2 regions of the Shewanella sp. SM29 genome follow, and region 1 is predicted to be linked to the other one. Evidence: riboswitches for the same ligand, from Rfam matches in the RefSeq annotation. Region 1 holds a riboswitch; the other holds the start of a gene.
The links. Region 1 has a riboswitch for cobalamin ahead of L5L77_RS17130 (ABC transporter ATP-binding protein). Riboswitches for the same ligand answer to the same signal wherever they lie in the genome.

Region 1 (4,217 bases):
TGCGCCGAACATAAAGGAGGTCGCCACACCAGAGAGCAACATGCGCTCCACTTGGCTATTGAGCCCAAGCCCAGACAAAGCAAGCACTATCAGTACCGACAAACTGGCGCCAATAAAAGCGCCCAAGGGCAAGCTAAACCAAAGCAAACCAGACAAGGCGCCCGAACCGCTAAAAAGCCCAGAATGTGCCGCCATGCCCGCATTATCAAAAAATCCAGAGCCAGTGAATAAGGTCAACATCACCACAGCACCAAAGGACGCGCCAGAGCTAATGCCAAACAAATAGGGATCGGCGAGCGGATTGCGAGTCACGGTTTGCAACACACTGCCCGCCAGTGACAAACCCGCACCCGCCACAAAAGCCAGTAAAATGCGCGGTAGCCTGAGCTCCATCACAATGCGCTCAGTCATGCCATTGGCTTGAGTGAGGTTCGTCGCCTTATTGATAAACACTTGAATAACATCAGTAAAACTGATGTTCGCCGCACCAAAACTCGTCGCGGCAATAGGCGTTATCAAAGTGATGATACCTAATACGAGCAGCATCAGTTGTTGTCTCGTCAACGGTGTCACGATACGCCCCAAATATGAGATGAAATATTGTTTACTCCCCTGAGTCATCCACCCTCGCCTCGCTCGTTCAGGCCATGATCTACATGGTGGTAACCATAAAAATAGCTGATTAAGGGCTTTTTATGTTGTGGATGGGGCGATACCTGAGCACACACGCCAAACACATCGCTAATTCGCGCCTCGGTTAATACTTCGGTTGGCGTCCCCATAGCGCTGACTTCCCCGTTATGGATCAACAACAAACTATCGCACAGGGCACTGGCTAAATTAAGATCATGAATTGAGGCAATCACGCTAATCCCAAGACTACGCACCAATTCGAGGATTTGAATTTGATAGCGCACATCGAGGTGGTTCGTTGGCTCATCGAGGATTAAAAGCTGCGGCTGCTGCACTATGGCACGGGCAATCAAGGCGCGTTGCTTTTCACCGCCAGATAAGTGCTCATATTGTTGGTGCATCTTATGGCTCAAGCCTACTTTCTCTAAAGCCTTAGCAATACGCTCAGTATCACAGCTCGAATTGGTATCGAACATACCCTTATGCGGCGTTAAGCCCATGCTGACCAATTGCTCTGTGGTGAGGTCAAAATAGTGCGGTGTATCCTGCTGCACTACGGCGACGCGACAGGCAAACGCCTTGGGCGACAAGCGCTCAATATCTTGATCGAAAAGGGTAATTTTGCCCTGAGTCGGGCGAACAAACCGATACAAACAGCGCAGCAAACTGGACTTGCCCGCACCGTTAGGGCCAATCAGCCCCAGCATCTGCCCCGTTGGCAGCGTAAAGTTAATACCGGAAAGTATGGTTTTGCCATCGATACACCAGCTCAAATGACTCACATTGAGCGCGACTGACGGGCTCGATGATGGGTTAGTGTCATTCACGGGGCTGTTAGTTTGGATTGCGGAAAGTTTCACCTAAGCGGCGCTCCTATCGAGTCCAAACCTTTATAAAAAAAGGTTGTGCACATTGTCATCTGCTCCCTCGAGTCACCCGCTCGAGAACTAAGGCTGCACGCAGCGATAACAGAAATAGGCAGGTCTCCTGACTTGTAGAAAAGAAGGAGCTAGGCTCTAGAATCTAGGTGCTTCTTTAAACTACTCACAGTTGCGGGCACAGTTCGGGCTGACTGACGAGCAGCTCCCCGATTCCCTATTATGTTTGGGTTGATATGCTCTTTGTTAACAACGCCACTGTGAATAAAAACAACGGAGCGATTCGAACAAAGAGAGTCTATTCCCAACACCTATTTCTGCGACGTTATCACTCATTGCGCATGTAATACGCTATCTCGTTCAAACGTCAGGGAAAAGCATTATCCTACATCTATCCCATTAGGCAATGCTGTTTAAATCAGAATATTTTCATATCAGCTTATTCTCGCCAAACGATCACGCCTACATGATAGCGCCTAGGTCGTGAAATAAGGCCTCAACACCTGCGCCCACTCGGCCAATCTAAACGCCAATAGCAGGCACCCTGTTCATCTTGCAGCACATTAATGCTCACCACGGCCGCCACGGGTAAATCGAGTTGACTATAAAACCCTACCGCCCGTTCAACTCCTAAGGCACGCGCCATTAAGTGACGGATCACCCCGCCGTGGGTCACGACCCACACTTGAGTGGCAGGCATATTATCAGCGGTTTCATTAATGGCACTGTTTTCATTACCCATTTTATGTGAGTCAAGGGTCAATCGTTCAAACTCGGCGGCGAGTATCTGGTCAATCGTCCCATTCACCCGCGACTCAAAACTTGCCATAGTTTCACCATTGGGCAGCGGATTTTGCCAAGGGTTTTGCCAATACGCCGCTAAGTGTTCGCCCTCTTGTTGATACAGGTCATCGAGCCGACAACCGTCCCAATCACCAAAATCAATTTCCTGTAAACCCGACAAACACTGCGCCTGCAATGGCCTTGACTCAGATATCAGTGCCGCCGTCGAATGCAGCTCGGCGGCAAAAGCGTGGGCAAAATCGGCGCAGCGGCGTGAAGTCGAGCTATAAATCGCGCTACACACGCTGGCCTGTGACTCAACTGCTGCCGACATTTGTTGCCAACCCTTTTTGCTTAAAGGCATATCCACACGACCCCGCAAAATAGCGCCGCCTTCACACTCACCGTGGCGCAACAATAACAATCGAACTTGTTTCATATATGCCTTTTTAGTTAGGGGCTAGATACTAGGAACTCAAGCCAAGGGCCTAAATTCTTGATTCTCGATTCTCGCTCCTAATGCCTTTGACTTTCATCTTGCCCTGACAATCATAAGTCGCGTATTATGGACGTCTATACGTTTAAATGTCCAAAAAAAATTTTAAGAACAAGTATTCAAAAAATGTCGGCTGACGACAATAAAATGCACTTAGCATAACAATGGCCGATTTTTGGACTTAACTTAGCTGTATTTAAGGTAACTATTTATGACGATACCCTCTACTAAAGCCAGCCAGATATTGGCAGACATACGCAAACAGCTTGCAGAGCGCATTCTGATCTTAGACGGTGCCATGGGCACTATGATCCAAGGCTACAAGCTGGAAGAAGAGGACTATCGCGGCGAACGTTTTAAAGATTGGCATACGGATGTCAAAGGTAACAACGACCTTTTGGTCTTGTCACAGCCTCACATCATCAAACAAATTCACACCGACTACTTAAACGCCGGTGCCGACATCATTGAAACCAACACCTTTAACGCCACCACCATCGCCATGGCCGACTACGACATGCAGTCGCTGTCCGCCGAAATTAACTTAGTCGGCGCGCGCCTCGCCCGTGAAGCCTGTGATGCAGCCTTTGCTGCCACAGGCATTCCACGCTACGTAGCCGGTGTGTTAGGCCCCACTAACCGTACGTGTTCGATTAGCCCTGATGTGAACGACCCAGGCTATCGCAACGTCAGCTTCGATGAGTTAGTGACTGCTTACAAAGAATCCACTAAGGCGCTGATTGAGGGCGGCGCGGATATCATTATGGTCGAGACCATATTCGATACCTTAAACGCCAAAGCCGCGCTGTTTGCGATTGAATCCGTATTTGATGACTTATTTGGTCAGCATTCTAAAGACAGATTGCCGATCATGATTTCGGGCACCATTACCGATGCCTCTGGTCGCACACTGACTGGCCAAACGACCGAAGCCTTTTACAATTCCCTTCGCCATATCAAGCCCTTATCTATCGGTCTTAACTGTGCACTTGGGCCAAAAGAATTGCGCCCCTATGTGGAAGAATTATCCCGCATCAGTGAGTGTTATGTGTCGGCGCATCCGAATGCAGGCCTGCCGAACGAGTTTGGCGGTTACGATGAAACCCCAGAGGACATGGCGAACGTGATCGAAGATTGGGCGCGCGAAGGCATGCTCAATATTATCGGTGGTTGTTGTGGTAGTACGCCTGAACATATCCGCGTGATCCGCGAAGCGGTGAGCCGTCACGATCCACGTATTTTGCCGGACATTCCAGTCGCTTGCCGCTTGGCAGGTTTGGAACCACTGACTATCGACGCCCAATCCCTGTTCGTTAACGTGGGTGAGCGCACCAACGTTACAGGTTCAGCCAAGTTTTTAAAGTTGATCAAAGAAGGCAAGTTTGAGCAGGCGCTCGATGTCGCCCGCGAGCAGGTTGAAAGCGGCG
Region 2 (4,217 bases), on a different contig from region 1:
TATAATTCAAGGCTAAATTACCAAGCACGTAACTTGCTAGCTTATCACCTTGATTAGCGTTATCGCCTTCGATAAAACGATCACCCGTGTAGATAGCTTCGGCAAATACTTGGAAATGCTCAGCAAAATCCATGCTGACATAACCGCGTCCCGTGTGTTTTGCCACCCAAGACAGCTCTTTGCCATCGTTAGCACCATCGGTAAATTCGGCGTCGGTATAGTTATATTCCAGCCCTAACTGCAGCGCTTTAGTGATCTGCCAATCCCAATCGGCACCCGCGCCATAACGACGAGAAGCGTCGGCATTGACGTTTGCACCGTTGAAATTTCCACCTATGGGTTTAACTGCACTCGAGTCATAAACAATTTCATCCTCTAAATCGAGACGATATAGGCTGACTCGTAGGGTTTGACTAGCGACAGCCCAATCCCAACCCGCCTCATAGGAACGGCCTGTTTGCGGCTTTAAGCCAAATACGCCCGGCGATGTATAAGCTTGCTCATCCACTTTAGCAAAACGGAAGTTATCATCAGCGCGCACATAGAGTCTGTGCTCCGCAGTTGGTCGGTAATTTAAACCCAGTTCGAATGCATGGGCATTTTCATCTAAATCCATGCCATTAGGATAGACATTGCCATCGACTAACTCGTCGGTCACACGCGAATAACGACCACCCACAACGTAACTTAAAGTATGGCTTAAAGGCACTGTAGCTTGTAGATAGGCGCTTTGCATTTGCTGCACATTACTGCGCGCCATAGTGTCAAAATCAGCCTTGCCACGGCTGATGTCTAAACCTGTGACTAGGTTTAGCTCGCCTTGACGCGTACTGTAATTCGCTAACGCTTTAGGGCTAAACATTAACAGTGAGCGTGTGTTATGGCTGTTCGCCCCCCAATTAAGAGAAGACACTAAGGTATCGCTGTAATCTAAATCCGCCGCCAGCGCCCAGTTTTGATTAAGCTGATGCTGGTAACCCGTTCGCGCCGCAGTGGTCATCTCGTGGGCATACTCTACCTTATTTGATGAAGCACGGGGATCGTCTTTAAATTGCTTTTCAGTAAGCGAGCCCGGATTTTCACGATCGTTATCGTAGTAGCTGGTTTCAACAAAGAACGAGTCTGTGGCTGTTTTATATTGAATGCGGCCAAGAATAGAGCCGGTTTCGTTGGCATTATGCTGGCGATAGTTGTCACCTTGGTTGTAACTACCGGTGAAAAAGTAACGCCAATCTTTGTTGATCGCGCCAGACACATCACCACGACCTTCATAGGTATCAAAACTGCCGCCGGATAACTGCACGCTGCCGCCAGTATTTTCAGGGGACTTAGTGACAATATTAATCACCCCGCCCACGGCTTGATCGCCATAAAGTACACCTGCACTACCCGATAAAATTTCAATACGATCCACTTGATTAAGCGGAATGGCATTAAGGCTAGGTGCGGCGATATCGATATTATTGAGACGACGACCATCAAGTAAAATCAGCGTGTTATTAACGGCAGTGCTGGCGCTAAAACCACGCATCGCAAAGCTAGTTCCAATATTGTTATCCGAAATTTGAATACCGCTTTGACCGCGTAAGACGTCGGTCAAATTAGTCGCGCCACTCATTTCAATCGCGGCTGCATCAATCACATTCACATTGGCGGCAATATTTAAGGGGGTCTTATCAGAGCGGCCGATCACGACAAGATGCTCGTCAACTTTAGCTGTGCTGGTATCGTCAGCCGCCATAACGGGCGCGATAATTGAAAAACTGCAAAGGCTGCCAATCAGCAGCGCGATTTTTGTTGGATTTGTTCCCATTTTACCTTTAACTCCTGCAAGGAAAACGGGGCATTGACGCCACGATACCGTTAATTCAGTCGTAAATACTGACGGTGATTATCGCATTTTGAGATCTGCCCACCGAAATCTCAAAAACACCTTTAGGGCCGGTCTCCGGACTTAGGCTATGTTAATCCATTAAAGTTAGATTAACGCGAGACTGACCTTTCACATTCTGACTTTCGGGTTCACTCTTGAACACACCAATCAAACGCGGTCTTCTCTCACCTTTTACCGTTGCGGGGGCAGTGCCAGAATTTCACTGGCTTCCCGATTATCTCACGACACTATCATCGTAAGCACCACAGAAGGTTGACTCAAAATTAGGTTCAAAGGGCGTACAATCTGTTAACGCCCAACAAGGCTCAGAGCATATCAGACCTGAGCGCGCGCATTATAGACGTCTATACGGATGAAAGTCCATTAATCTCAAGTTAGCGAGAAAACTCACATGAGCTAGAAAACACCATCCCAGTTTTTTGCCGCAGGTTTTGGTCTGTCTTTGCTCAAAATCGCCTGACGCTGCTCAGGGGTTTCGCATTGGGCAACGGGAGTAAAATCCAGCGGTTTAATCACTAACGAGTCAGCAGGTTGCACTGGCGACTTGTCGAACATTGGCAAATTCATCGACCAAGAGACCAGCTCCCCCTTTTCGCTGATGCCAACATAACCGTCATTTGCGCCATCTAACCAAGTAAGGCGCGGAATACGTGCAATCAACTTCTCCACATTTTCACGGTTGGCGCGATAACCAACAGGCACCACTTTGCCATCGGGACGCGTAAACACAAAGGAGGCAGGCCCTTGGGTAATGATGCTGCCTTCCTGCCAATATTTATCAAGAATCTCTTGGGCATAGTGAAACCCAAACATATGAGCGTAATCAGTATCGTCGGCCACTATTTGCGGCACGGCCTTATCCCGCAGTAATAAAAAGCCTGAGCCAATGCTGATAATCTCTTTTACCCCTGTGATATTGGTTTTTTTAATCCAATCGACACCACAGTTAATCCCATCGCCCCAAAAATGCGCATCCCCCGTAGGACTTAAAATCGCAAAGGCACAATTGTTTGCCGTCATACTCGCCACATCCTTTAAGGCGCTGCGGATCGAGTAAGCATCACTGCGCCAACCCCAACTCACCACAGTGCCGTCCTTTTTCAAGGCGGCATAGGTGTGTTGAAAATATTCGATCTTCGCCACATCCGTAAGCTGCGGGAGTAACTTTTTCATATTGGTCGACTCTTCAACCTGCCCCCAAATCACCGCGCTACCTTCTTTTTTGAGGGCGACAAAACTGCGTCCTCTGGCAAAGATATCGACAACATCAACTAATTGATCCTGCACATGTAAGCTATTGCCGCCGTAGGGGCCATAACCCCAAGTGTGTACCTTGCCATTAGCATCAAGGGCCGCAATGGCCTCTTGATTAGCGAACAACTTGGTAATATTGGTCATGCGGTTTTGCAGGGCTTTGTCGAGGCTCAATTTCCCTACATTACCCCAGTAAACCACAGTGCCATCTTGACGTAGCGCGGCAAACCCGTCCTTAACTGGGACGATTTGCTTAACTTGCTTAAGCTGCTCCGTCACCTCCCTGCTATCACCGCCAGCATAACTGCCACCCCAAGTGATCACCTCACCAGATTGTGTTAACGCCGCAAAGGCCGAACTGTTGGTGACCACAGTCTCGACTGCGGGTAAATCACAGGGAATATGGCGATACTGTGGACTCGGATTTTCCTTAAATTGGATGAGTTTACCGTTATCAAACTGTAGCAATGACTCGTTATTACTTTCCACAACGGCCATAGGTTGAGGATCGCTACAGCCAGAGATCTGCATGGCAACCATGCCCACGAGTAAAACCTTAGGCCAAGTGATTCGATGAGTGAGCATTACTTATTTCCTTATATTTGCTTGGAGATGTCATTCAATGTTGTGCAGCGGACAGAGCGAGAATGGATTTACCTAACATCGCCTAATGTCAAAAATGGGCAGAATTCTAGCAGCTTGTTGATAAAAAGACGAAAATGCTCACAGTTTACTCTGCAAGTCCCCTACACAGGCTAGCGCCTAACTGATGGCATGCTATTCTAAGCCCCCATCACCGCTGTTTAAAGGAGTAACAGTATGACTCGCCCTATTATTCTGGATTGCGATCCCGGCCATGACGACGCTATTGCGCTCATTTTAGCTCTCGCCCATCCAGAGCTGGTTCCACTGGCCGTCACCACCAGCGCCGGTAACCAAACGCCGGATAAAACGCTCAATAATACCCTGCGGATCTTAACCTTATTAAATCGCAGTGATATTCCTGTCGCTGGCGGCGCCGTCAAGCCATTAGCTCGCGAATTAATCATTGCCGACAATGTCCATGGTG

Region 2: it holds a riboswitch for cobalamin, as region 1 does, so the genes downstream of both, L5L77_RS11020 (TonB-dependent receptor) here and L5L77_RS17130 (ABC transporter ATP-binding protein) in region 1, are expected to answer to the same signal.

Annotation. Positions count from the first base shown of each region.
Region 1 is NZ_JAKKRN010000028.1:34,622-38,838, reverse strand. Features, by position in the region: gene L5L77_RS17135 (FecCD family ABC transporter permease) at 1-621, opposite strand, end outside; gene L5L77_RS17130 (ABC transporter ATP-binding protein) at 618-1,493, opposite strand; cobalamin riboswitch at 1,593-1,786, opposite strand; gene L5L77_RS17125 (histidine phosphatase family protein) at 2,008-2,733, opposite strand; gene metH (methionine synthase) at 3,002-4,217, shown strand, end outside.
Region 2 is NZ_JAKKRN010000013.1:61,437-65,653, reverse strand. Features, by position in the region: gene L5L77_RS11020 (TonB-dependent receptor) at 1-1,813, opposite strand, end outside; cobalamin riboswitch at 1,922-2,156, opposite strand; gene L5L77_RS11015 (hypothetical protein) at 2,291-3,733, opposite strand; gene rihA (pyrimidine-specific ribonucleoside hydrolase RihA) at 3,968-4,217, shown strand, end outside.